4 regions of the Shewanella sp. 38A_GOM-205m genome follow, and region 2 is predicted to be linked to each of the others. Evidence: predicted binding sites of a transcription regulator. Region 2 holds the regulator's gene; each other region holds the start of a gene.
The links. Region 2 encodes sigma-54, which starts transcription at its own class of promoters, with help from an activator protein. Its sites were predicted from a motif close to GTTGGCACGNNNNTNGNNT; they were not measured.
Positions count from the first base shown of each region.

Region 1 (6,475 bases), on a different contig from region 2:
ACCTGTGGTGAAGCCAGCACTGGGATCCGCGAATCATTGAAAGTATAGGTGTAATCTGGCGAGACAAGCTAGCCCGTTCATTATGAAAGTAAATTTTGCGTACATTTTGGCTACAATTTTAATGCCCATCCCAGCGGTGGCGGCAGAGAATAGCTTTGTTCCCAGTATATCGGCCGTAGAAAGCCTGGCTAAAGAGGCAGTTGCCAAAAAAGTGCTGGCGGCCGAGAATGCTCAAATTACCATCACCCCGCAGCGACTGGATTCCAGGCTCAAGCCCCCCAGATGCAATTCGCCTTTGACGGCCGAACTTGCCAGCGACAGAGAGATAAGCCGCAACAATACGGTACGCATAGGTTGTAACAGTCCGGAACTCAGCTACCCGTGGCAAATCTATGTCTCGGTGCGGGTGGATATCAGTTACCCTGTGGTAGTGGCTACCCAGACACTGGCCCCGGGCACTGTGCTTGGGCCGGAAAATCTGGCGCTGCGTTACATAGATGAAACCAGTTTGCGCGGCGCGCAATTTGACGATATAGCCACAGTCACAGGTACCCGCCTCAAGCGGCGCATAGCCAAAGACTATCCGGTATTTGCCGCCAATCTCTGCTTTGTCTGCAAAGGTGACAGAGTCTCCATCTATGCCCGTAACGAGAAGTTTCAAATAAAAACTGTTGGTGAAGCCCTGCATGATGGTAACCTTGGGGAACAGATTCGGGTAAAAAACACTCGCTCAGACAAAGTGTTGGAGGCTACTGTCACCAATGTGGGCGAAGTGGAAGTTCGAATGTAAAAAATGCTAAAGTTCCACTTGGCGGTGCCGATAAGACAGCAAGGTAATCAGAGAAAAGGCTGGAGCCGAGATGGCTATGGATATTAAACAACTGCAAAATCAACCCAGGGTGAACACAGGTTCAGTCCCCAAGAACACAGCTCAGAGCAGCCAAACAGCTCAGCAAGGTGCTGCTCCGCAGAAAGCTGACTCTGTTGTGGTGTCACAACAGGCGCAGCAACTGCAAGGAGTACAGAGTAAAATGGCCTCCCTGCCGGAAATAGATCAAAAGAAGATCACCGAAATTAAATTGGCGATCGCCGAAGGCAGATATAAGGTTGACCCGGAAAAACTGGCAGCCAACATATCTCAATTCGAATCAGAACTGAACGAACTCAATAAAGGGTCCTGATGCCTGATACCCCGGATATCACCAGCCTGATAGCACAGCAGACGACTCAACTCGAGCGTCTGCTGAACTTGATTGAGCAGGAAAAAAACGCCCTGCTGGATCGCAATGCCGATAATCTGCTGCAACTGGCCAAAGACAAGGGCGACCTGCTCAATGAGGTCAAGGCGGTAGATGAGGCGCTCTCCTCTCATCCTGAACAAGCCAAACTCAGTCAGCCACCATTGGCCGAACAGGTCAGTGAAGCTCGCGAACTATTGGCCGCTTGCCAACTGCGCAATCAGGAAAATGCCGGCCTGATAGAGCTGAGCATGGCCAGTATCAATCGCCTGGCGCAAGCGCTGCAGGTCAGCCGTAACGCCTCCAGCCTGACCTATGACGGCAAGGGTAAAACCTCAACCATCGCCACCCTGGGCAACGATCTCAAGGCTTGATTAAGACCCGGCTGCTGTTGCTTATAGCTTATTGCGTAAGCTCAACTCTTTAGCGAGAATCATTGCCTGTGGTCCCTGCCCTAGGCTGAAATCAAGATGGTAACCAGGGCACTCAACCCAGAACGCAAAGCTCAGCCCTCAATTCAGCAACACATCTTAAGCCATAAAAGGCCACAAAAAAGCAGCCAAACAAGGCTGCTTTTTGCTTATGCCAATTGAAGGTGCGAGCCACTCTCTACAAAATTTACAAAAGTGAACGCCGCGAGGACTTATTCGCTACCGGCCTAAAAATAAGTGATCTCTTTGACTCGCTGGGGGCGATTTTGCTGCTGATACAGATCCCACACCCGGGCGAAATCCAGCTCCAGTTCGGTCACATAATGATCTCCGGCCGGATAACTGCGCACCACCTTAGCGCCGCGGATCACCCCGGAAACCGAGGCCTGGATATTATCGCCTTTCAGCATCCAGTCACTGACTTTGCTGTCGGCCGACAATCGCTGACCATAGACTTGTTCGGCCAATTCACGATAAGCAGCAATCTTGGATGCCTGCATCGCCATCAGCACCTTTTGCGACTGTTCCTTGGCCGGTTGGCTGGCCAGCGGGGCATAGCCTATTGCCGTCAGCTTGGGAAAACTGCTCGGCGCCTCAGTCTCCCACTGCACATATCTGTCCTTATCGGCGCAGCCCCCGAGAATTAACGCCAGCGCCAGCGTGGCCAATGACAGTGTTTTGTTCCAATGCTTCATTACTTGTCTCCCACTATCCGGCCCTTATCCTCACCACGGCTTTCGTAGCGATAAAGCAGCCCTTCTTTTGACACCACCTTATTGGAAGGCGCCAGGTAGCCGGGCAGCTCTTGCTCCTGTACCCGCACACCGGCTGCCGAAAGCACCCGGTTGTTGTTGACGTTGACAATTCGGCTGTTGAACAGCATTTCACCTTTGGCCTGACTCATGCTGGTGACCAGTACATGCTCCACCGCTATATCGGTCGGCAGTTGCTGCCAATCACGGGTAAGGATGAAATCCCCCTGGGACGTTACCCGCACCGCATCGGCCAGGTTCAAATCCACCAGGTTGAAACCGCGCTGATGAAAGGCCGTCATCAGCCCCTGCTGCAGTTGTGAAGCGAGCGCATTGCTGCTCTGCATGTCTTCCACCATCACAGGTGTCATCACCAATAGCGGCTGGGTCGGCTTGAGAGCGTCATTATGAGTTACCAACTCATCAACCAATTGCTGCGCCAATAGATTGACTGGCGCCGCTTGCGACTTGACCTCGGCCTGCTGTTGCGGCGAAGTCATGCTGCAAGCAGGCAGCAAGAGTAAAGGCAATATACACAGGGCTTTATACATAATATCCATCCCACTGGTACCCTGGCGGGCACTTGCTTTATTGAGGAACCTGGCGACTCTTGGACCTGGCATGAACCTTGGCCTACCTGACTTATGCCGCGCTTTCTCCGAGGTTGTCATTAAGCACTACTGCTAACTCGATTAGCGCCAAGTTCCTTTCACTGGGTAAAGCTATGCAAATAAAATACCAACCTAAGTTAGGGAAGGTGCGAGCAAGTCCCATGTGTGCTCTGCGTCGGCTTACGGGCTTGGATGCAAGGCGTGGTTCGCAGCAAATGGCCTTAGTCCTTTGCAAGAAGCACAACACAACAGACAGGCCTGTAAACCACGCCCTTCGGGGCTTTCACAGCAACCGGCTCTCTGCGTTATCCGACTTCGACAGGCCCCGGCATGCCTTCAGTCAGATGCCTTGAACGCCAATTGCTGTGCAAGCCACTCTCTACAAAAGAGAAGGCCACGAGGACTTATTCGCACCTTCCCTAGGCCTGCAGACCAAGTACAAACAGATGACACCGGCGAACAAACCCAGTTGCCTGGCAGCTTATTACAGGCTTTTACGAAGATGTTTAAAGGGCTTATCTACGCCTTTTCATTACCCACACCTTCATCTGCCCCTTCAATTTACCCACTGGCAGGCAATGGGAACTTATATTCTCTGTTCCCTTATCGGCAAACTCTTGCCGCGCTTTAGTTATGGTCGCAAACTGCGCTGCATCAGCTGTGATTGGATGGCGCTGGCATAAAATTTGAATAGCAAGCGATACCAGTTTAAGTGGCGGCAAAATTCCGTCACCCTGACTCCTATTTTGAGGAACCGTCTTATGAGATTGCGCCCCTTGCTCTTGCTGCCGCTGCTGGGCATCAGCCTGAACGCCATGGCAGAGTGGACCGAGGCCCGAGGTGAAGCCAAAATAATCAATGGCAATTTGACCCAGGCACGGGAAGCGGCAATGGACAACGCCATCAACATGGCCTTGCTCTCCCGTGGTGGCAGTTTTCAATCGACCCAGAGTGTCAGCCAGGGGCGCTTGACCCAAAACGATTTCAGCCTTTCCAGTCAGGCGCAGATAAGCAGTGTCGAACTGGTCAGCGAAATGCGCCAGGGAGACAAGCTCAAGGTGGTTATGCGGCTCGATATTCTCGATGGCCCGGATAACAAGTGCCAAAGCTCAGCCATCAAGGCCGCTATCCTGGTGCCACAGGCCAGCATTAAGGACAGAAGCCAACTGCGTTATGGTCAGTTGGAAAATTTCCAGCGAAGCCTGTCCGAACGGATAGCGGCAACGCTGGATAAACAATCCTCCACCAGTTTTGCCCACCTGCACGCCAAAGAGCGGCTGGATATCAAAGAAGAGCTTATCAATATCCGGGGTTACCGTTTGCCGACCTGGATAAGTGAAATTACCGACAGCCAGTATCTGTTGCTGCCGCAAATCATAGATATCTCCACCGAACCGGCCGAGTCCGGCTTTATGGGCCTGTGGGACAGCGAGCCTCAGCGACTGTTTCAGTTGCAGCTCAGCCTCTATCATGGGATCAGCGGCGAGCAGATCTGGTATCAGAACTACAGCATTTCCGCGCCCTGGGAGTTTGCCAAAAATGAATCCGTCGCCCCCAACAGCGACAGATTCTGGCGTGCCAGTTACGGGCAGGCCATAGATAAGGTGCTGGCCAATGCCAGTAAAGATATCGATATGGCACTGGCCTGCAGACCGCTGCTGGCACAGATAGTCGTGCGTCAACAAGATAGAGTGATACTCAACCTGGGACGACGCAACGGCATCCGCGTTGGCGATCAGTTCCAAATCGTGCTGCAACAAAACCTGCCCGACCGCATGAACCAGATGCGCGCCGTGGCCGGAGAAACCCGGGCGAAAATCACCATAGATCAAGTCACAGAGGAAAGTGCCATCGCAGTGCTCAGCGGTGAAAATGCTGCCCTCAACATTCAGGTGAATGACATCGCGATTAAGATTTAAGCAATTAAATCCAAAGCCTTTTCATCCGGGTGAAAACCAGTATAATCACTGGCGTCTCCCTATAGCTCAACAGGATAGAGCAGTCGCCTCCTAAGCGACCGATCGGGGTTCGAGTCCCTGTGGGGAGACCACTACTTTCTTCTTGTGCTTGCTAGCACAAGTCTCAAGCTTCTTTTAGAACCATCCACCTGCCGATCCAGGCGCTTCAAATTAATGATTTTGTTCTCTGATAGTTTTCTCTTTGGGAAAAAACTGAGTTAGTGATGTGGTCATCTTGGCTTTAAAGCCCAAAGTAGCCAACCAACTTGGATTTAGCTCTCGCTAAGCAATGACCCTTCACCTGCGGTGCGGATGGACAGGAAGCTCGAATGCAGTGAAGGAAAGGACATCCGAGAACGGTCCTTTTCGCACAGGCGAACCTGTGACATGGCGAGACTTGTGCTGCAACATGCTTTCGAGCGCGAGTCAGGGATGTCGAGCTGGCTCGTTGTACATGGATGCATTTGCTCCACAACCTTAGGCCGCTGACAAGGCGGATATCATGGCTTTAAGCCAGAACTCACCAATAAACTTGCGCTTAGCTGCCAGTTCACCATCACCTGCGGCGCGAATGGGCACGCCGTGAAGGACAGGACGTCCGAGAACAGTCCTTTTCGCACAGGCGATCCTGTGACTCGCTGCAAGTACATCCTTGTAAGCTCTGCCTCGGCATCCATGCCTCGGAAGGTCACAGTTCCGCCTGTGCCTGGGAATTAGGTGCATATCTTTAGCAACTCAGTTGTGCTTCGGGTATTCCGGCAGTCAAAACCAACCGCTACGGCGATGAAGCCCTAACCCGCCTTCGAGGCATTGTCAGCTTTGGGGTGACAATCATCACCCGAGTGCACCAATGGACCATTTCTCAACGAGAAACCCATAAAGAGTATCAGGCAGACAGCTTTTCCTTGGAGTGCTGTCAATAAGTGTACAGAAATAGCTATGTTTGTCTCATAATTACTTGGTATCATTGACGATTGTAACTTTAACTTCAGAAGCTAAAGCTAAACAAAGGCTATAATTAGAATGACACGTTCAAATAAAGAAAACCTTAGGGTAAAATCAAAAAATACGGCCTACGCACGCTTTTTTGCGGCCAGAAGATATAAAATGCTTAACTCGTTATCACTATTTTCATTAACAGCGTCTTCATTCTCACTAATATTCATAACTTTGGTAGATAAATACTCTAACTCTAAAATATTTGTCGAAAACACTATTGATCTTCTCCTAGTGATATCTGCAATTATTATTTCTGCGCTATCTCTTGCCATCGCCCTCTCTAATTACTCTGAGAAATCAATTAAAATGTTAAAGAGTGGCGAGGAGCTGAATGAATTAGTAAGAAAAATAGAGCATTTAAGTGATGATGAATATTATGAACAAAAAGAGGCTCTTAATAAAGAGTACACCACTCTCATAAAGAACAGTGAAAACCATCAGGATTTTGAATTTCATTATGGAAAGAAAGAAAGAAAGCGGGAGGAG
Region 1 covers NZ_JADP01000001.1:237,577-244,051, reverse strand. The annotation lists gene flgA (flagellar basal body P-ring formation chaperone FlgA) at 83-790, shown strand; gene flgM (flagellar biosynthesis anti-sigma factor FlgM) at 861-1,181, shown strand; gene N512_RS0101070 (flagella synthesis protein FlgN) at 1,181-1,612, shown strand; gene N512_RS0101065 (LPP20 family lipoprotein) at 1,897-2,364, opposite strand; gene N512_RS0101060 (FlgO family outer membrane protein) at 2,364-2,981, opposite strand; gene N512_RS0101055 (flagellar assembly protein FlgT) at 3,794-4,951, shown strand; tRNA gene N512_RS0101050 (tRNA-Arg) at 5,007-5,082, shown strand; gene N512_RS0101040 (SLATT domain-containing protein) at 6,014-6,475, shown strand, end outside.
Region 1: a site for sigma-54 is predicted at 3,706-3,724, ahead of N512_RS0101055 (flagellar assembly protein FlgT). Genes of this name have one in related genera too.

Region 2 (7,351 bases):
TGTTGATAGGACTGACCATAGTGGCCATGGGCAGTTCGGCCCCAGAGATGTTCGTTGCCGCCAGCGCCTCCATGGCCGGCATGCCGGATACGGCCGTGGGTAATGTGCTGGGCTCCAATGTCGCCAATGTCAGCTTGATCCTGGGTTTAACCGCTCTGCTTGGGGCTATCGCCGTCAGCTCCAAGACCCTGAAGCGGGAGATCCCCATGATGCTGGGTGCCACAGTGCTGGCGGGTTACTTCCTGCACGATGAGTATCTTAGCCGCAGCGAAGGGGTTATTTTACTGGCGCTGTTCTTCGGCCTGATGGGCTATCTTATCTGGCATGCGCTGACCAATAAGAACAAGGATCCACTCGCCGACGAAGCCGATGCCGAGATCCCCAAAGATGTGCCCACTGCCAAGGCGGTACTATGGTTGATAATAGGCTTGGTACTCTTGCCGCTGTCGGCGGATTGGATGGTGGACGGTGCCGTAGGCATCGCCAAGTCTTTTGGACTGTCTGATCTGGTTATCGGTCTAACCATCATTGCCGTAGGCACCAGCCTGCCGGAACTGGCGGCCTGTGTGGCCGGTGTGCTCAAGAAAGAGGACGACCTGGCCATAGGCAATATTGTCGGCTCCAATCTGTTTAACATACTGGCGGTACTGGCAATACCCGGCCTTATAGCCCCGGGGGTAATCGATGCCGCGGCGACCGGACGCGACTTTTATATGGTTTTGGGCACCAGTTGTGCCCTGGCACTCCTGGTGCTGAGCACAGGCAAACAACGTGAACTCAAACGCTGGCACGGTGCCTTACTACTGATAAGCTTCATCGGCTATCAATACAGCCTGTTTCAATCCCACTAGCGATGAAGGGCAAAAAGACGAGAGACAACTATGGCAGAAGCTAAGCAACTGCGCCAATGGGGCCGCAGAGTAATAGATATCGAGAAACAAGCACTGGACAACCTGTACCAGTTTGTTGATTCCCCCGAATTCGCCCAAGCCTGCGAACTGATCCTCAACTGCAGCGGCAAGGTGATAGTGATGGGGATGGGGAAATCGGGCCATATAGGCAACAAGATTTCTGCCACCCTCGCCAGCACGGGCACCCCGGCATTCTTCGTTCACCCGGGCGAAGCCAGCCACGGCGACCTTGGGGTGTTGAGTGAAAACGATATCGTATTGGCTATCTCCAACTCGGGCGAGTCCAGCGAAATTCTGACCCTGATGCCCGTCATCAAGCGCCAGGGGATCCCTATGATCTCCATGACAGGTAAGCCCGAATCCACCATGGCCAAGCTGGCGCAGCTGCATCTGTGCATCAAGGTGCCTGAAGAAGCCTGCCCGCTGGGTCTGGCGCCCACCTCCAGCACCACGGCCACCCTGGTGATGGGAGATGCCCTGGCGGTCGCGCTACTGCAAGCCAAGGGCTTTACCAAAGATGACTTTGCCCTGTCGCATCCCGGCGGCGCTTTAGGACGCAAGCTGCTGCTCAAGGTCAGCGATGTGATGCACAAAGGCGAAGAGCTGCCGTTGGTCACAGAAGATATCTGTATCACCGACGCCCTGTATGAGATCTCCAAGAAGGGCCTGGGTATGACCGCCGTGGTCAATCAGCAGAAGCAACTCGTGGGTATCTTCACCGATGGTGATTTGAGACGTGTCATAGACGCCGGAGTCAACCTGCGTACTACAAAAATCAGCGACGTCATGACCCGTGATTGCATCACCAGTGGTGACAATATCCTCGCGGCGCAGGCGCTGAAGGTGATGGACGAGAATGACATCAACGGTCTTATTGTCATCAATGGCGCCAATGAGCCGATTGGGGCTCTCAATATGCTGGATATGGTCAAGGCGGGGGTTATCTGATGAGTCATCAAGGTTTCTACGGGCCCATAAGCGAAGATAACTGGCAAAGAGCCGCCAAAATCAAACTGCTTATCTGTGATGTTGACGGTGTCTTCTCCGATGGCCGCATCTATATGAGCAACAGCGGCGAAGAGCTGAAGGCCTTCCATACCCGCGATGGTTATGGGGTGCGCTCGCTGCTGTCCTGCGGCATTCAGGTGGCGGTGATCACCGGCCGCAAGTCCCAGATAGTCGAAAACCGCATGACGGCCCTGGGGGTAGACAAGATTTATCAAGGCATAGACAACAAGCTGGAGCCCTATGAGGCGCTGCTTAAGCACTATGACCTCGAGCCTGAACAAGTGGCCTATATAGGTGACGACATTGTCGACTTGCCGGTGATGAAGCAAGTGGGGCTGGCGGTTTGCGTAGCCGATGGCCATCCTTGGGTAAGGCAGCACTGCCACATGGTCACTCAGATTGCCGGCGGCCATGGTGCACTCCGGGAGCTGGCGGATCTTATCCTGCTCAGTCAGGACAAATTTGAAAATGCCCACGGAATGAGTATATGAATAGGGTCACCCTGGCCATTATTTTGTTTTTCTCCACTGCACTTATCCTTTACTGGCAGGTGCAGAACAAGCGCAACGCTCAACAGAGTGAGGCGCCTGTAGATGTGGTTCGGCCTGACTTTGTCGCCGATGACCTGCGCTCGGTCAACTTTGATGAGCAGGGCAATGTCGCCAGTAGGGTCGCCGCGGCGCACATGGAACATTATGAAGCCAGTGAAAAGACCTTCTTCAACCAACCGGTTTATCTGGTCTATCCGGACAAGGGCGAGGCACAGTGGCGTCTGTCTGCCAACGAAGGCAGGCTCAATCGCAAGAGTAACCGAGTGGTACTTGAAAATAATGTTATCATCGACGCCATTAGCCCCAATGAACCGATCCAGAGCCTGAAAACCAGTTATGTGGAGCTGGATCTGGACACCATGATCATGACCTCAGATCGCGAGATCCTGATCGAAGGCAAAGACTTTAATATCAAGGGATCCGGCCTGTACGCCGATCTCAATGCTCAGCAAGTGAAGCTGACCAGTCAGGTGAAAGGAACCTATGAAACCAAGTAAGCTTTTTATCGGTGCCCTCTTGTGCATCACAAGCCTGTCGGCAGTGGCCATTGAAGAAGATCTGCTGCAAAAAGTAGAGATCAGCGCCGCTAATCAGTTTGCCGATATCAAAAACAAGCGTGTGGTATACGGCGGGCCTGTCACAGTCACCCAGGGCAGTTTAAAACTGCTGGCCGATGAACTCACGGCTTACACAGAAGACAAGAGTGGCGAGCGGATCCTGGTGGCCAAGGGCTCACCCGCTACCTATACCCAGAAACTGGAAGACGGCCGTCTGGCCAGTGCCAAGGCCAAAGAGATCCACTACAACATAGACAGTCGTATCATGACCCTGCTGGGCCAGGCCAAAGTAGAACAAGACGGCAGCGAAGTGACCGCAGAGAAGATAGTCTACGACATCAACAAGCAGCAGCTGGAAGCGGAAAGCAGCGGCAAAGGCCAAGACAGGGTAACCACTGTTATCCAGCCGGAAAACTATCAGGATCTCAATAAGAAAGAACAGCAGCAGGAGCCGCAATGACCAGCACCCTGACGGCACAGAATCTGGCAAAGAGTTACAAGAAACGCAACGTCGTCAAAGACGTCAGCCTGTCGGTCAATACCGGCCAAATCGTGGGGCTGCTGGGCCCCAACGGGGCAGGCAAGACCACCACCTTCTATATGGTGGTTGGGTTGGTACAGAGTGACAAGGGCCGTATCTTCATTGACGACGACGAGCTGACCTTGGATCCCATGCACCTGCGTGCCCGTAAAGGCATAGGCTACCTGCCACAGGAAGCCAGTATTTTCCGCAAGCTGTCGGTGCATGACAACATCATGGCCGTGCTGCAAACCCGCAAAGAACTCAACAGCGACGAGCGCGAGGAACAACTCGAACAGTTGCTGGAAGAATTCCATATTACCCACATACGTGACAGCCTGGGGATGTCCCTCTCCGGCGGAGAACGCCGCCGAGTGGAAATCGCCCGGGCATTGGCCGCCAATCCACAGTTCATTCTGCTGGATGAGCCGTTCGCCGGTGTGGATCCCATCTCAGTTATCGATATCAAGAAAATCATCGAACAGCTTAAATCCCGCGGTTTGGGGGTGCTGATCACAGACCACAATGTTCGCGAAACACTCGACGTTTGTGAGCGAGCCTACATAGTCAGCCATGGGCAGTTGATCGCCGAGGGCACACCCGCTGAAATCTTGGACAACCAGCAAGTGCGCGCTGTGTACTTAGGCGAACAATTCAGGCTATAGTTAGGATCATGTCATCCGGTGGCAATTCCGGGTATTATAGTTTGTTATTATTGAATTTTTTCCTTGAAAAATAACGAGTAGGGATTAGCGGTATAATGAAAGCGTCACTCCAGCTCAAACTGGGTCAACAGTTGACCATGACACCTCAGTTGCAACAGGCTATTCGCCTGCTGCAACTGTCGTCCCTTGAGCTGCAGCAGGAAATCCAGGAAGCCTTGGAAGCCAACCCTCTGTTGGAAATGGCCGAGGACAACCAGGATGACGCTATCGACGACAACCACAAGGAAAACGACGCCGGCGAGTTGAGCGCCAAGCAGGAAGATGGTTCCACGGTAGAAACCTCAGAGGCATTGAACAATGAGTCTATGCCGGATGAATTACCTATGGATACCACCTGGGACGAAGTCTTTACCGCCGCCAGTGCCTCCGGGCCGGCCATGGGCCGTGAAGATGATATGCCCTTCCAGGGGGAAACCAGCGAAGGGCTCTATGAACATCTGGAATGGCAGAAGAACCTGACCCCGTTTTCCGATACCGACGACGCCATTGCCACCGCCATTATTGATGCCATCGACGAGCAGGGTTATCTGACCCAGAGCACAGAGGAGATCCTCGAAGCCATGGGCAACCCTGAGATTGAGCTCGATGAAGTCGAGGCAGTACTCAAGCGGATCCAGCACTTCGATCCTGTCGGCATCGCCTCCAGAGATCTGCGCGAATGCCTGCTGATCCAGTTGCAACAGTTCAACGCCGACACCCCGCATCTGGCCGACGCCCGCTTGTTGATTGACGAACATCTGGATCTCATTGCCGCCCGCGACTTCCGCACCCTGATGCGCAAGACCAAGCTCAAGGAAGATCAGCTGCGTGAAGCCATCAACCTTATCCAGAGTCTCAATCCCCGCCCCGGCTTGCTGGTGCAGCCGATGGACGAGGAATATGTGATCCCTGATGTCAGCGTCTGGAAGAAAAACGGCCGCTGGGTAGTAGAACTCAACCCGGACTGTATGCCCAAACTCGGGATCAATCAGCAGTATGCTGCCATGGCTCGTAGCGCCCGCAGTCAATCAGACAGCCAGTTTATTCGTGGTCATCTTCAGGAAGCCAAATGGTTTATCAAGAGCCTGGAGAGCCGCAACGAAACCCTGCTCAAGGTGGCCAACTGTATAGTGCAGCTCCAGCAGGGATTTTTTGAATATGGTGAAGAGGCCATGAAACCCATGGTACTCAACGATATTGCCGAGGCGGTCGAGATGCATGAATCGACCATCTCCAGGGTCACCACGCAAAAGTATATGCATACCCCCAGGGGAATATTTGAATTGAAGTACTTCTTCTCCAGCCATGTCGGCACCGAAGATGGCGGAGAATGCTCTTCCACGGCGATCAGGGCTTTTATCAAGAAGCTCGTGGCAGCGGAAAACCAGAAGAAGCCTTTGAGCGACAGCAAGATGGCGCAACTTCTGGCAGAACAGGGAATCAACGTTGCAAGACGCACCATAGCCAAGTATCGCGAGGCTATGATGATACCACCGTCGAACCAGCGTAAGAGTTTATAAATCCACAGTTGGAAATTGGAGGAATCTTTCTATGCAAATCAACCTGACAGGACATCATATCGAGATCACCGACTCACTGCGTGACTACGTGGAAAGTAAGTTTTCTAAACTTGAACGCCATTTCGAACAGATCAATAATGTGCATGTTGTGCTCAATGTACAAAAACTGCAACAGATAGCCGAAGCCAAGATCCACCTCACAGGCGGCGAAGTCTATGCAACTTCTGAACATGCCGACATGTATGCCGCCATCGACGTTCTGATTGATAAATTGGATCGTCAGGTCATTAAACACAAAGAAAAGCTGACAAAACACTAACGATGGAACTGAGTACCATCCTGCGGCCGGAGTGCACTACCTGTGCCACTCCGGGCAGTAAGAAAAAGGTACTGGAGCTGATTAGCGATCTCGCTAGCGCCCAGTACCCCACCCTTTCCTCTCAAGCGATTTTTGAAAGCCTTTTGGCCCGCGAAAAGATGGGGAGCACAGGTATAGGTAATGGTATTGCGATTCCGCATGGCAGACTACCGGACATTACAGAGCCGATTGCCGTGCTGGTAAAATGCGAAGAGCCTATCGCCTTCGATGCCATAGACAACCAGCCGGTGGACATACTGTTCGCTCTCCTGGTGCCCGCAGATCAATGTCAGCAACACCTGAGTACCCTATCCGCCATGGCTGAAAAGCTCAGCGATAAGGCGATACTCAAGCAGTTGCGTAAATCCAGCGACGAAACAGAACTCTATCAGGTGATCACAGGATGAAACTCGCCATAGTCTCAGGCCGCTCCGGTTCCGGAAAATCCGTTGCCCTCAGGGTACTCGAAGACCTGGGTTACTACTGTGTGGATAATCTCCCCCTGCCCATGATTGGCAGCCTGTTGGAAAACCTCCGAGGCAGCAATGATCTGGTCGCCATCAGCATAGATGTGCGCAATATGCCGGATCAGGAAAAGGTGCTGGAACAACAGTTGGCGGCCTTGCCGGAAAACACCCAACTGACCAGCTTCTTCCTCAACGCCTCCGATAAAGTGCTGCTGAAGCGCTACAGCGAAACCCGCAGACTGCACCCCCTGTCCAAGAGCAAAGTCTCACTGCAGGACGCCATCAAGCTCGAAGGCAAGCTGCTGGAACCCATGTCGAAACTGGTGGATCACTACATAGACACCTCGGCGCTGAACATCTATGAACTCAGTGACACAGTGCGGGAAATTCTGCTTGGCAGTGTCGATAAAGAACTGGTGATCAACTTCGAGTCGTTCGGCTTTAAGCATGGTATGCCTCAGGAAGCCGACTTCATGTTTGATGTGCGCTTTCTGCCCAACCCCCACTGGGAGCCGGCGCTCAGGCCACTGACCGGGCTGGATGAACCTGTGCAGGAGTTTCTCAGCCGCCAGCCACTGGTGAACAAGTTTATCTGGCAGATAGAAAATCTGTTGGAAACCTGGCTGCCGCACCTGGAACGCAACAACCGCAGTTACCTCACCATAGCCATAGGCTGCACCGGCGGCCAGCATAGATCTGTCTATGTCGCTGAGCAGCTCGCCAAGCGTTTTGGCAACAGCAAACACAAGGTACAG
Region 2 covers NZ_JADP01000003.1:245,123-252,473, forward strand. The annotation lists gene N512_RS0104220 (calcium/sodium antiporter) at 1-851, shown strand, start outside; gene N512_RS0104225 (KpsF/GutQ family sugar-phosphate isomerase) at 882-1,859, shown strand; gene kdsC (3-deoxy-manno-octulosonate-8-phosphatase KdsC) at 1,859-2,410, shown strand; gene lptC (LPS export ABC transporter periplasmic protein LptC) at 2,407-2,967, shown strand; gene lptA (lipopolysaccharide transport periplasmic protein LptA) at 2,954-3,487, shown strand; gene lptB (LPS export ABC transporter ATP-binding protein) at 3,484-4,212, shown strand; gene N512_RS0104250 (RNA polymerase factor sigma-54) at 4,308-5,771, shown strand; gene hpf (ribosome hibernation promoting factor) at 5,803-6,090, shown strand; gene ptsN (PTS IIA-like nitrogen regulatory protein PtsN) at 6,093-6,536, shown strand; gene rapZ (RNase adapter RapZ) at 6,533-7,351, shown strand, end outside.

Region 3 (7,351 bases), on a different contig from region 2:
TATTGATTGATGATCACTGCTATTGATGATCCCAGGAGAGGTTGGAGACTATTCGGCAGTTGTCACAGCGGAAATGAAACAGATCCAGCAATGGGCTGGGTTGGCGCCAGTCCGGGTTGCCGCAGCGGGGGCAAGGACGGGCCAATTCGGCTTGCTTACTCTCTCCCCCGACCCGGTAAAGGTAGTAATAGGTAGGAATTTGGGTCAGATATTCGATACGGCCGCGCAGATCCCAGCCGCGGCGGAACAGATCGCTGTCCGGGCTGGAAAGCTCCTCGAGGGCGGCAAATTCAGCCTTGGTTGCTGCGGCCATCTGCAGTTCATCACAGGCTTGCCACTCGGTTTGCCAACGGATCACCCGCTTGTGATCGCCGTTGAAGGTCGCGGGAATACGGTAAAGGGGAATGGGTAGCAAGTTATCGCCGCTGCGCAGTGGTGAGCACATATGCACATAGCTGGTATAAAGTAGCTGCCAACTTGGAGGCTCCAGGGTGCTGACCTCGGAATTGATATCCTGACCTATGAGCTTTTCCTTGGGGGCCAGCAGTTTGGCCTCGGTTAACTGCTGCAACGCCTGTTTGGCCCAGGGACTGTTGTGCCTGTTGGCCAGACTGGTTTCTTCCGGTAGCAGCAGCCTGACTCTGAACTCCCCGTCCCTAAAGGCCACCGCAAATTCGCGCCCCAATACCTGACCGTTGGCCCGCCAGGCTTCAAGCAGGGTATTGATGGCTTTTTCTGCGGCGCTGATAGTGGTGTTGGCAAAGCATTCAAACCTGAGTTCGCAGACAAACATTATTGCTGGCCCTCAAGCTTGGCGAGTCTTTGTTGCAAGGCCGCGAATTCTTGTTTCAGTTGCTGCTGTTCCTGGCGTAGCCGGCTGATTTCCTGCTGGAGAACTTCTACTGTGGTGACAGCTTGTTGTGGCACGGTTTCTTGCAGTTGAGGTGCGTCTTCAAGCAGTTTTTCCCGTTCACTCTCTGGCATGGATTTGAAACGCTGCAGACCTTCAACCAGCAGTGGCATTGGTAACTTGTTGCCGAGTCTTGCCTTAATCAGTGCCAGAGAGGGAGTATGGCCGCTTTGGGCTACTGCCGCCGCGGCGGCCATGACCTGTTCCAGTGGAGTGGACATCTTGGTAAAAAACCTCACATTTTCGCGAATAGCTACATAGTGCAGCAGTTGTTTGCTTTTATCATTTTGATATTTATCAGTTTATTTGTTGGCCTGCATGTTGCATAGCGTTTGCTGCATTTGCTTAACAAAAGTCAACATTTGATAAATATAACAAGGAGTGACAATGAACAAGTTATTACTGCCACTGATGGGGATTGCAAGCTTAGGGCTTAGTGCCTGTGTGGTCAATGTCGGCGATCACGAAGCCAACTGGGATGAAAAGGAGTCCTGGCAGCTGCAGCAACAGCAAAATCAGCAACAACTGGCCAAGTTGACTCTGGGGATGGATCAGCAACAGGTGCAGCAGCTCATGGGGCAGGCCGACTTTAATGAAGCCTTTCTCTCCAATGATCAGCAAGTACAGGTACTATTTTACCGTACCCGCCACAGACACAGTGATGGCAAGACCACCAAGGATGAGTGCACCCCCTTGGTGTTTCGCGATCAACAACTGATTGGCTGGGGCGATAAGGCCTACGCGCAGCTGTAATTCACACTCATCCCAATTTCAATCAACTCCTGAGCTGGGCGTCCAAATGGTCTATGGTGTCTGACCATTGGGCGTCCTCGGCCAGAGCCTCTGTTAAAAAAGTGCGCTGCGCTTCATTCCAGAATGGTGCATCCACCAGTTTGACTCCCTCGGGGATAGAATGTGTGCCGATAAAACCTTCTATCGCCTTGCTGCTGCTGGGGAGTCCCAATTGCTCAAATAAATGGGCCAAGTCTGTGTGGGTGGTATCCATATTCTGACCTCCTGAAATCCCGACATATATTGCCAAGGTGATGAGTGATGGGTGAACAAGCCTTAATAAAACAGATAGTAAGCCTTATTCCTTCCCCTTAGGGAAGGTGCGAATAAGTCCTCGTGGCCTTCTCTTTTGTAGAGAGTGGCTTGCACAGCAATTGGCGTTCAAGGCATATGACTGAAGGCATGCCGGGGTCTGTCGAAGTCAGATAACGCAGAGAGCCGGTTGCTGTGAAAGCCCCTAAGGGCGTGGCTTACAGGCCTGCCTGCTGTGTTGTGCTTCTTGCAAAGGACTAGGGCCATTTGCTGCGAACTACGCCTTGCATCCAAGCCCGTAAGCCGACGCAGAGCCCACATGGGACTTGTTCGCGCCTTCCTTAGCTTATACCAATCTGCCTAAAGATGAAGTGACAATGCCTGGCAAGCAAGATCAAGATATTGCACTTTGATCCAATATTGTTAAATTGGAAATTGCCCTTTTGGCTGACAAGGACAACAACAAATGGAAACCCAGACTCCCGATTCTCTGCGTGCCGTCTACCTGACAGCGGAAGATTTGCGCCTGGCCGCATCAATTCTCTATAACGCCTATCACGATGATGCGTTTTTTCAGCAGACCTTGCCGGCCGCCAATGCCGCCGAATATGAACAAAAGCTCAGAGCTGCGATCCGTGAAGAGCTCAATGAGCTTTGGCAACAGGAGCAGCCTCTTATTGGGTTGTTCGACGCTGAGCGCTTGATTGGGGTTGCCTGCGTGGTGACCTCATCACTTCCCCAGGGGGAGGGGCGCTATTGGCATTGGCGTTTGAAAATGCTGCTGGGGACGGGCTGGCAATCGACGCAGAAGTTGATGCAGAAGGAGAATTCAATTCTGGAGCACCTGCCGGCTACTGAATACGGCATTATACAGTTCATTGCAGTAGCTTTAACCGAGCAGCGCAAGGGTTATGGCAAGTTGCTCGTCCAGGCGGTATTGGGTTGGTGTGATGAGCAGCCGGAGCTGGAAGGGGTTGGAGTCTTTGTGACTGAGGATGGCCATTCTCATCTGTTCCGAGAGCAAGGCTTTGTACCCGTGGTTGAGCTCAATGTAGGGCAGTTAACCGGAGAGTTGCTCTTTTACCACAGTCATACCGATGATGACGTCTACCAATAACAGGAGTTAAGCATGGAGCAAAAGTACAAGAGTTTTGCTGAGTTTTATCCTTTCTACCTGTCTCAGCATTCCGATCCCGTATGCCGAGGTTTGCATTATCTAGGTTCGACCCTGGTATTGCTTATTCTGTTATTCAGCCTGCTTAGTGGACAATTTGTATGGCTCTTGGCTCTGCCTGTGGTGGGTTATGGCTTTGCCTGGATGGGTCACTTTGGTTTTGAACACAATAAGCCGGCGACCTTTCAATACCCAGTCTATAGCTTGATGGCTGACTGGGTCATGTTGGCCCAATTTGTCAGTGGCAAACGTCGTTTCTGAGTGTTTTTGGTTATTTACCAGTACCAATGTGAGACATGTCTCACAAAGTTGTGCGACAAACATAAGCCTTATTGGCTGTTCTTACTAGCGAATAATTAAATATTTTTAATAAACAAGTGCTTAGTCTTTTATTAGCGACAGCTGAATATTTGTCATTCCCAGCATGTTCTAAAATTGACCATCTCAAAGAGGGGTCCTTGGGTACACTTAAGTTGTGGTCAGGGCAGGATGCTTTGACAGAGCTTCCAAGGAAAGGAGCTGAAATTACGAGCCTCAAGGAAGAGAGGGCCTCAAGGAAGAGGGAGCTGCAAGGAAAGCAACGCCAAGGAGTTTAAGGCGGCAGCCAAGGAAGGGCAAGTGTCAGGATGACACGTTTTGGAAAGGCCTATGCAAGGACGAGCTGCAAGGAAGCCTGCTAAATGGATTTCAGTCATGGATGACAATCAAGACAGGAGGTCTTGAAACCATTCCAGGGAAGTTCAAGCCAAGGAAATGGCTCGCAGGGAAAGCAGTATCCATGATGGATACACAGGAGATTTTTCCGGTAATAAGGAAATTGCCGCGCCAGGAAAGGCAATTTGAGACAGGAAGGTCTGCTAAGGAAAGCGTTCAGGACGAAGTAGAGGACAGGCTCAGGGATGCCAGCCTTTGGGTTAAGGGAATACCCAACTCATGGACGACAGCTGCTAGTGGATGGGCAAACATGGAAGATGAGTGCCAGGAGGCCACAAGGAGGCTCAAGGGAATTGAGCAGACACCAGGATGGTTGTAAGCAGGGATGAAAAGATAGCTTGGAAGCTGTCGTAACTGAGACAAGGTGTCCACAGGAAGAAATTCATACGCATGGAAGGTGCAGGGAGCACAACTCAGCGGGATGGCTGACAGCAGTAAATAGGGCGCGTCTTAGGACGCGCCTTTTCTTTTGCTGTTTTTTCTTATAGGGCGTCATTAAAGCTAGGGTCATTCCGGTACTGATTTATAGGCGATGTGTCTTTGACTACACACCGTTTTCCATTAAAGCCGGGCATCGTGTGCGAGATGTCTCACAAGACTGTGAGACAAACAAGAGTTAAATAGAGGGTTTTGTCGTTAAAAAACAATTAAGCCTTTTAAAATTAATTGGTTATGCGATATATTTCAATTGCTATAAAAAAGTTGCACGAGTTATTGAACGGTTTCTGTACAACCCTGTGGCCGGGATTGGATTAGTATTTAAGTCATCCAAGGACAAGGATGATTCAGGGAACAAGGTCAGGAAGACCTAAACCGTGAGGAACACGGTCCAGGGATGACTCAAGGAAGATGCCTATCAGGATGATGGCAAACAGGGAAAGGTACTGACCCAAGGAATGTGGTCAGCGTCAGGAAGACGAAACAGGATGTATTGAACGGATGCGCAAGGACGATACTGGACACGCTTAAGGATAGAGCAAGGCCCGATCAAGGGATAATCGGGACTAAGGGAACAGGTACGCAAGTACAGGGACTCACCAGGATGGTACAGGGAGCGCAGGACGCACGGCATACGCATGGATGGTGCAGGGAAGCAACTTAATAGCTGGAAGGCTTAACAGAGAAACAGATGGGCGCGGCTTAATTGTCGCGCCCTTTCTTATTTTAGGGATTTTTTATTTGGGGACTTAAATGGTTCTCAAACTTTGATGGCGCAAGAGTCTGCTGCCATTTTTCTGATTCTTTATCTGTGTAACCTGGCAAACTTTACTGATTCTTCAACGACAGGGGCGGCTCAGTTTTCTGTCAGATGCAGCAAAATATCAGCGGCACTTACCCGAACTGCAACCTCCGCGGGAGCCACAACCGCCACCGACGCTGCCTCTGGCAGTTGGCGCTTCATGCCACTCGGGTTCGGGAAATATTGGCCATTCAATTTTCTGGATCTGTTTACCGTGCATCAGGATATGGCCGCGATACTGGTTGATGCCATCGGTACTGAACTCAAACATAAAGCGTGCATTCCAGCACAGGCCGTTCTTGCCGCCTATGCTGGGTCGGGCTGACTCCATGGCGATGGCCAGCATCTGCACCTTTTGCCGTTGGCATTCCCGCTCGGCAAATATCCGACTGAGTTCGGCCATTTGTCGCAACTGCCAGAAAAACGCAGCAATCATTACCAGCGCTGCGATCAGGAGAAAATCTGTCATCATTCTGTGGTCGCCCTGAACAGACCGCCGATGGCGCCTGATAGGCGGTCACTGCGGTGAGGATTGCGAAGTTCGCTCAATACCTGGGTACGTATCCCGGGTATGGCCACAATATCAGCAAAGATTTGATTAAAGAAGCTTTGCTCCTGCAAAGCCAGAGCCTCGAGATAAATTTTGCGGCACTCATCCTGTTTCAGGCTATACCAGCAACGGGCGGCGATGGCGATCAAGGCGTCAATATTCAGCGCCTGCTGACTATCCAGCTCTGTTATCGCCTGTTGGCAGAGTTCAGGGTGAGATGCCAAGGCGCGAAGGAAGTAAACCTTATGCTCGGGGGCAGCGTCTTTGAATGCCTGGAAGAGCGTTTCGGCAAGCGGCTCTGGCAATAGTATATGTTCCAGTTGCTGGCAAAGGGCAATTTGCACCTCGGTGGCGCCTTTGCTCAACCCTTGTTGCAACAGGGCTGAGTGATCCAGTTCATTGACCCGGGCACAGATATCCGCCAGCCCTTGCAGTCCCAAATGTTGCCAGTTTTCGGCAGCCACCTTGCCGCTCAGGTATTGGCAGGCATATTCATACTGCACAGAAGCGGCTTGTCCCAGTTGTTTGCGCACCAAGGCGTTGAACAGGGCTAGTTTTTCCTGCGGCGGCTTGAAACTGAAGGGATGATTGGCCATCTGTTGCTGTTGGGCTTCGGTCAGTTCACGGGTCAGGTTTTCCCCCATGGCTTCAAGCAACATCTGAATAAACTGGCTGCGTGCAGCAGGGACCAGGAGTCCGCGCTCATCCAAAGGTAATTTCAGGAACCAGATATATTGCTGATTACTGCCATCCCAGAACACCAGGGCAAACTGGGCATGCCCTTGTATGGGGAAGGGATAGGGGCTTTGAAGGGCCTCTATCTGATGAAACGCCATGGGATCTATGTGTTGCACCCGGCGGCCGAGATCATAGACCTGATATTGGGTGTTGGCGGCGCTGAGAAGTTCGCTGAGGGTAGTGATACTGTCCATGCTCGTTTGACTCTTGTACAACAAATGCGGTGCATTATAGGGATAAGCTTGGCCCGATGGTATGATTGGTGCCAATTTATTGTTTTGGATCTGCGAGGTGACAGATGCCTTTTCTGGCGACTGAAAAACTCCTGTTGGCCATAGAGGCCGAGTTGAAAGCGCAGGGAATGTGGAGCGCAACCGAACCTGGCGCGGCAGCCATGGCCAGTCAGGCGCCCTTTGCCTGCGACAGCATGGCATTTGAAGCCTGGTTGCAGTTTATTTTGTTGCCAAAAATGCGCACGCTGATAGACGCCGAAATGCCGCTGCCATCAGCCATAGCAACTGCACCTATGGCCGAGCATGTCTGGGGCGAAGCGCCCACATACCGTAATTTGATCACTTTGTTGAGAACCTTGGATGAACTCCTTACCAAACAAGCAAGATGAGACCCAGCTTCAAGCCGAGATTTCGGAGCAAGCTTTGACACCTGTGGATGAAGAGTGCCCCGAGATCCGTATCCTCTATGAAGATGAACACTTGGTTGCCATCCATAAACCGGCGGGATTACTGGTGCATAGAACCTATCTGGCGCGAAAAGAGCGTTTTTTCGCCATGCAGCTGACCCGGGATCTGGTAGGTTGCCATGTGTTTCCTGTGCACAGGTTGGATAGGCCGACCTCGGGTGTCTTGTTGTTCGCCAAGAGCAGTGAAATTGCCGCTATTTTATGTCAGCAGTTTGCCGGGCGCGAGACACGCAAGGAGTATCTGGCCCTGGTGCGCGGCAATATGCACCAAGCCGGTACGC
Region 3 covers NZ_JADP01000005.1:221,714-229,064, forward strand. The annotation lists gene N512_RS0106885 (Zn-ribbon-containing protein) at 20-793, opposite strand; gene N512_RS0106890 (hypothetical protein) at 793-1,131, opposite strand; gene N512_RS0106895 (DUF3192 domain-containing protein) at 1,298-1,663, shown strand; gene N512_RS0106900 (DUF2789 domain-containing protein) at 1,686-1,916, opposite strand; gene N512_RS0106905 (GNAT family N-acetyltransferase) at 2,421-3,071, shown strand; gene N512_RS0106910 (DUF962 domain-containing protein) at 3,084-3,389, shown strand; gene N512_RS0106920 (hypothetical protein) at 3,826-4,161, shown strand; gene N512_RS0106925 (DUF3301 domain-containing protein) at 5,165-5,554, opposite strand; gene N512_RS0106930 (DUF3549 family protein) at 5,551-6,564, opposite strand; gene N512_RS0106935 (YqcC family protein) at 6,669-6,992, shown strand; gene truC (tRNA pseudouridine(65) synthase TruC) at 6,964-7,351, shown strand, end outside.
Region 3: a site for sigma-54 is predicted at 1,219-1,237, ahead of N512_RS0106895 (DUF3192 domain-containing protein). Genes of this name have one in related genera too.

Region 4 (7,351 bases), on a different contig from region 2:
GGATTCGGAGACCAAGAAGAGCAACAATCAACAGCTGACCCAGGAAGATTTCTTCTCGCTGCTGAGTAGGCAGTTGTCGATGCAGGATCCTTTCAAGCCTGTGGACAACGACCAGATGATTGCCCAGATGGCGTCGTTTTCTACCGTGGATGGTATCTCCAAGCTCAACGAGGAGATAGTGAACCTCAACACGGTAATGACCTCGAGTCAGGCATTGCAGGCATCTGGCTTGGTGGGGCAGAAAGTGTTGATCCCGGCGGGCACCGGCTATGTTTCCGAGGAAGACCCGACCCTCAAAGGGGTGATCACGTCGCCAGAGAAAATGCCTTCCATCAAGGTGACAGTTGAGGATGAAGCCGGCCAGGTAATCAAGACCTTTGATGTGGATGGCAGTGCCGGCGGCAACATAGACGTGGAATGGGACGGCCTGGATAAGGACGGTAAACCCGTTGAGGCCGGTATCTACACCATGAAGGCCAGTGGGGTTGTCGATGGCAAGTCCCAGGATCTTATTGTCAGTGCCTATGCCCACGTGACCAGTGTATCGCTCAACTCGGCCAGTGGCGCCGTGTTGAACTTAAGAGGTATTGGCGGGATCAGACTGGCCGACGTGCTGGCCGTTTCCGAAGTTTAATTCTGTTTCTGCCCCGGCTGCGCCGGACAGTATCTGAAAATCATGAGGTGAATTATGTCTTTTAACATTGCTCTGAGTGGGATTGCTGCGGCGCAGAAAGATCTCAATACCACAGCCAACAATATTGCCAACGTCAATACTGTCGGCTTTAAAGAATCCCGGGCCGAGTTTGCCGATGTTTACGCCAGCTCGATTTTCTCCAACGGCAGAACCACTGTGGGCGGCGGTGTGACCACCACTCAGGTGGCGCAGCAGTTCCACCAGGGTAATCTGAACTCCACCAACAATGCGTTGGATTTGGCGATCAATGGTGGCGGTTTCTTCGTGACGTCTCCCAATGTTGGCAGTCAGGATTACTCTTTCACCCGCGCCGGTGCATTCAAGCGTGATGAAAACGGTTTCCTGGTCGATGCCGCAGGTAACTTCCTGCAGAGCTTCCCCGTCGATAAAGACGGCAACTCCACCTCTGTGAGTTTGACCACTACCAAGCCGGTGCAGATCCCGGATACTGCCGGTAGCCCGCAGAAGACCAATAATGTTGGCATCAGCATGAACCTGGACTCCACCCAGGCCACCAAAGATCCGGCGCTGTTTGACCCATCCAAGTCAGACACTTTCAACAACTCAACCGCAGTGACCATTTATGACTCCCTGGGTAACTCCCACACCTTGACCACCTATTTTGTGCGTCCGGACAATGGCGCCTACACGGGCGAGAGTAACTGGGTGGCTTATTATGCTATCGACGACAAGCCGGTCAATCTGGGCGGCGCCGCTGGCAGCTACCAGACAGATACTGATGGTGACGGTAACCCGGATGGTACAGGCACAGCGCAAACTGCAGGCGGCTGGACTGGCGCCGTGCTCAAGTTCAACGATGTCGGCGGTTATATAGGTTCAGATCCGGCGGTGATCACCACAGAGCAGTTGGGTGTTGGCGGTGCCAATGTTCTCGGCCCTGCGGCGGACGGAACCCAGACGATAACCATAGACTTCAACAACCCGACCCAGTTCTCGGAAAAGTTCAACGCCACTGAATTGACGCAGGATGGGGTGACTGTGGGTCGTCTGACCAATGTGGAAGTGGGTACAGACGGTTTGATCTCAGCCAAGTACAGTAATGGCTCCACCGTGCCTTTGGCGCGGGTGGCTCTGGCGCGTTTCTCCAATGAACAGGGTCTGAGCCAGGTAGGTAACACCTCCTGGAAAGCGAGCCTGGACTCAGGTGCAGCGCTGGCCGGTGAGGCCAATAGTGGCGTGTTCGGCAGTATCCGTTCCTCAACGCTGGAGCAGGCCAACGTCGACCTGACCACTGAGCTGGTGGACCTGATTTCGGCTCAGCGTAACTTCCAGGCCAACTCCCGTACTCTGGAAGTGAACAATACACTGCAGCAGACAGTACTGCAGATCCGCTAATTCCTCCTGCGCAAGACATTGCCGCTACGGCAATGTCTTGCCGCTTCTCCCCGTACATACTCCCAAGTTACTGAAGTTCTTCTGTTGTCACTGCGCTCGATTGCTCATTTTATTGGCACGATGTTTGCTTTTACCTGAATAGGTAAAAAGATTGACGGAGCAGCAGGTGGACAAACTTCTCTATGTCGCCATGACTGGCGCCAAACAAAACATGAATGCGCTGGCGGTTCGGGGTAACAACCTGGCCAATGCCAACACAGATGGTTTCAAGTCAGACATGGCTCAGGCCCGTGCGATGCAAGCCTTCGGTGAAGGATTGCCTACCCGGGTGTTTGCCATGACAGAGTCGCCCTCGGCCAACTTTCAGTCCGGCCCTATCAAATCGACCGGGCGGGATCTGGACATAGCCATCAAAGATCAGGGCTGGATTGCGGTGCAGGCAGCCGATGGCAGCGAGGCCTATACCCGCTCCGGCAGTCTGAGTTTTGACACCACAGGTTTACTGCGTAACGACAGGGGCAACCCGGTAATGGGCGATAACGGCCCGATAGTGCTGCCGTTGCCGATAGACAAAATCCAGATTGCCACCGACGGCACCATCTCCATTCGTCCTCAGGGCGCAACCGCCGAGGTGATTGAAGAGGTGGGCCGCATCAAACTGGTCAACCCGGGCAATCAGAACCTGATGCGCGGTGAAGATGGTTTGTTCCGCACTCTGGACGGCAATCCGGCCGCCGCCGATCCCTTTGTGAATGTGGAAAGCGGCGCTGTGGAAGGCAGCAATGTCAATGCCGTGGATGAAATGGTCAACCTGATTGAGCTGCAACGTCAGTTTGAGCTGCAGGTAAAAATGATGAAAACCGCAGAAGAGAACGACAAGTCGTCCGCTTCATTGATGCGCATTAGCTAGGAGTAATTGATATGCATCCCGCGTTATGGATAAGTAAGACTGGGCTAGATGCCCAGCAAACAGACATCTCGGTGATTTCAAATAACGTCGCTAATGCCAGCACCATAGGCTACAAAAAGGGCCGGGCGATATTTGAAGACTTACTGTACCAGACGGTCAATCAGGCCGGTGGTATCAGTGCTTCCAACACCAAGCTGCCCAATGGCCTTAACCTGGGCGCAGGTACCAAGGTGGTGGCCACCCAGAAGATTTTCTCCCAGGGTAATCTGCAAACCACAGATAACGCGCTGGACATGATGATTGAAGGCCCGGGATTCTTTGAAATCCAGCTGCCTGATGGCACCACGGCTTACACTCGTAACGGCCAGTTTACTCGGGATGATACCGGCCAGATAGTGACTTCCGGCGCCGGCTATGTGTTGCAGCCCGCCATTACCATTCCGGACGATGCCACCAGTATCACCGTTTCCGCCGAAGGTGAAGTGTCGGTTAAAACCCCGGGCGCCGCCGAAAACCAGGTGGTGGGCCAGCTGACCATCTCTGATTTCATCAATCCGTCCGGCCTGGATCCCATAGGGCAAAACCTCTATCTGGAGACGGGCGCCAGCGGTACCCCAATTCAGGGCACGGCTTCGCTCGACGGTTTGGGCTCCATTCGTCAGGGCTCGCTGGAAACCTCCAACGTGAACGTGACCGAAGAGCTGGTTAACCTGATTGAGAGTCAGCGGATTTACGAAATGAACTCCAAAGTCATTTCGGCCGTAGACCAGATGCTGGCCTACGTGAACCAGAATCTGTGATGAGGTGATGTGATGAAACCCTTGTTCCTTATCATTCCGGCTTTGTTTCTGGGGGCTTGCACTGCTACCCAGAATAAACCCATAGCCGATGATCCCTATTATGCGCCTGTGTATCCCGAAGCACCGCCAACCCGGATAGCCCCGACCGGCTCTATTTATCAGGATAGCCAGGCGTCTTCGCTCTACTCGGATCTGCGGGCGCACAGGGTAGGGGACATCATCACTGTGGTGCTGGTGGAGTCAACCCAGGCGAAGAAAAGCGTCGGCAACAAGATCAAGAAAGGCTCGGACATGTCGGTGAACCCGCTCTATATGGGCGGCAGCAATGTCACCATCAAGGGCAATCCGCTGGATTTCCGTTACGGCGACAGCATGGATACCAATCGTGAGGCCGATGCCGATCAGAGCAACAGCCTCTCCGGACAGATCTCGGCCAACGTGATGCAGGTGCTGGGCAATGGCAACCTGGTTATTCGCGGTGAAAAGTGGATCACCATCAACAATGGCGACGAGTTTATCCGGGTAACCGGCATTATTCGGCCGCAGGATATTACTCCCGAGAACACCATAGATTCGCCCAAAGTCGCCAATGCCCGTATTCAATACAGCGGTACCGGCACCTTTGCCGATTCGCAAAAGGTGGGCTGGCTGAGCCAGTTCTTCCTCTCTGACTGGTGGCCTTTCTGAGGATAAGCTCATGAAAATCAAATTAATCATGGCACTTGCCTGTTTGCTGGTTTCCCTGCCGGGACAGGCCGAGCGCATCAAGGATATCGCCGATATCCAAGGGGTCAGGGATAACCAGTTGATAGGCTACGGTCTGGTGGTCGGTTTGCCGGGCACCGGGGAGAAGACCCGTTACACGGAGCAGACCTTCAAGACCATGCTGAAGAATTTCGGCATCAATTTGCCGGATAACTTCAGGCCCAAGATCAAGAATATTGCCGTGGTGGCAGTGCATGCCGATATGCCACCCTTTATCAAGCCAGGACAAACCCTGGATGTGACGGTATCGAGCCTGGGTGAAGCCAAGAGCCTGCGCGGCGGCACTCTGCTGCAGACTTTCCTCAAAGGAGTGGACGGCAATGTTTACGCCATCGCCCAGGGCAGTCTGGTGGTTAGCGGTTTCAGTGCCGAGGGCCTGGATGGCTCCAAGGTTATCCAGAACACGCCAACCGTGGGCCGCATTCCCAACGGCGGCATAGTCGAGCGTGAAGTGGCCAGCCCCTTCGGTAATGGCGATCACCTGACTTTTAACCTGCACAGAGCCGATTTCTCCACCGCCAAGCGCACCGCCGATGCCATTAATGGCTTACTCGGCCCGGGTATGGCACGGGCGCTCGATGCTTCTTCCATTCAGGTCAGTGCCCCCAGAGATGTGTCGCAGCGGGTATCTTTCCTGGCCACCCTGGAAAATATTCAGGTTGAGCCTGCCGATGAATCGGCCAAGGTGATAGTCAACTCCCGCACCGGCACCATAGTGGTCGGCAAGGACGTAAAACTCCTGCCGGCGGCTGTGACCCATGGCGGCCTTACCGTCACCATTGCCGAAGCGACTCAGGTTTCTCAGCCCAACGCCCTGGCCGGTGGCCAGACTGCGGTGACCAGCAACAGCACCATAGATGTGGCTCAGGACAATAGACGTATGTTTATGTTCAACCCGGGCACTTCCCTCGATGAGTTGGTGCGGGCGGTGAATATGGTCGGCGCGGCGCCATCGGATGTGTTGGCCATCCTCGAAGCCTTAAAGATGGCAGGGGCTTTGCATGGTGAACTCATCATCATCTGATTAATGGCACATTGGTTTATCGACTATGAACAAAATGGCTGATGCTTCGCAATTTCTGGATCTCGGAGGGCTGGACAAGCTCAGAGCCCAGGCGCAGCAGGATCAAAAGGCGGCGCTCAAGGAAGTCGCGCAGCAGTTTGAAGGCATCTTTGTGCAGATGTTGATGAAAAGCATGCGTGATGCCAATGCGATATTTGAATCCGACAGCCCGATGAACAGCCAGTACACCAAGTTCTACGAGCAGATGCACGATCAGCAGATGTCGGTGGAGCTGTCGTCCAAAGGTATGTTGGGGCTGGCGGATCTCATGGTGCAGCAGTTGTCACCTGAAAACTCCGACATTACCCCGGCCTCAGTGCTCCGCGGTGATGTCGATAACCGCAGTGTCGCGGCCTTAAACGGCGGCCAGACGGAGAAGATATCCGGTGTTGAAGCTGAAACGGCCAAAGCCTCCGCGCTGCCAAGCAATGACAGCCTGCAGCAGGTATTGAGCGGCAAAGTATTGCCGTCATGGCGGCAGGCGCGGCCGGCCATCGGCAGCCAGGAAGAATTCGTCAAACAACTCTATCCTCATGCCAAGGCCGCTGCCGATGCTTTGGGGACTCAACCCGAAGTGCTGCTGGCGCAATCGGCTCTGGAAACCGGCTGGGGCCAGAAAATGGTCCGTGGCCATAAAGGCGAGTCCAGCAACAACCTGTTCAACATCAAGGCCGACAGGCGTTGGCAGGGCGAGAAAGCGGCAGTGTCTACCCTGGAATATGAGCAGGGCACTGCTGTGCGGCAAAAGGCGGACTTCCGGGTATATGACAGTTTTGAGCAGAGCTTTAACGACTTTGTCAGCTTTATTTCCGACAACGATCGTTATAGCCAGGCGCGCAAGATGGCCGCCAATCCCGGCGAATTTATCAAGGCACTGGCCGAGGCGGGATACGCCACGGATCCTCAATATGCCAACAAGGTGATGAAAGTGCTGGATACCATCAAGGCCGATTTTGGCCAATTGTTGCAGGAGTTCGGCTCAAAGCCGGGCCAGTAAAGGTGCAGGAGCGATAACCCATGTCTATGGATCTGTTCAGTATAGCCCGCAGCGGGATCCTGGCCGCCCAATCACAATTGGGGGTGACCAGTAACAATATTGCCAACGTCAATACCGAAGGCTATCACCGTCAGGTGGCAATTCAGGGCACCTCCACCTCAATGCGTCTTGGCAATAACTTCTATGGCACAGGTACCTATGTGCAGGAAGTTAAGCGTATTTACAACGATTATGCCGCCAGAGAGCTGCGTATCGGCCAAACAGGGCTCAGTGCCGCCGAGGCCAGCTACACCAAGCTCAGCGAGCTGGATCAGCTGTTCTCCCAAATAGGCAAGGCGGTGCCAGCCTCATTGAACGACTTTTTCTCCGGCCTCAACAGCTTGGCTGACCTGCCCTCTGATCTGGGGATCCGCGGCTCTGTGCTCAACTCGGCCTCGCAACTGGCGCAGAATCTCAATCAGATGCAGAGCCATCTGAGTGGTCAGGTGCAGCAAACCAATGATCAGATTGAAAGCATTACCACCAGGATCAATGAGATCAGTAAAGAGATGGCGCAGATCAATCTTGAACTGATGAAGACGCCGGGTAACGATGCGCAGCTGCTGGATAAGCAAGATGCCCTGATCCAGGAATTGAGCCAATATGCCGAAGTCAATGTGATCCCGCTGGAAAACGGTGCCCGCTCCATCATGCTGGGCAGCTCCTTTATGCTGGTGTCCGGTGAAGTGGCCATGACCATGGGCGTGACCACAGGTGACCCCTTCCC
Region 4 covers NZ_JADP01000001.1:247,114-254,464, forward strand. The annotation lists gene flgD (flagellar hook assembly protein FlgD) at 1-634, shown strand, start outside; gene flgE (flagellar hook protein FlgE) at 689-2,050, shown strand; gene flgF (flagellar basal-body rod protein FlgF) at 2,217-2,960, shown strand; gene flgG (flagellar basal-body rod protein FlgG) at 2,972-3,760, shown strand; gene flgH (flagellar basal body L-ring protein FlgH) at 3,773-4,447, shown strand; gene N512_RS0101130 (flagellar basal body P-ring protein FlgI) at 4,458-5,549, shown strand; gene flgJ (flagellar assembly peptidoglycan hydrolase FlgJ) at 5,575-6,585, shown strand; gene flgK (flagellar hook-associated protein FlgK) at 6,606-7,351, shown strand, end outside.
Region 4: a site for sigma-54 is predicted at 2,162-2,180, ahead of flgF (flagellar basal-body rod protein FlgF). Genes of this name have one in related genera too.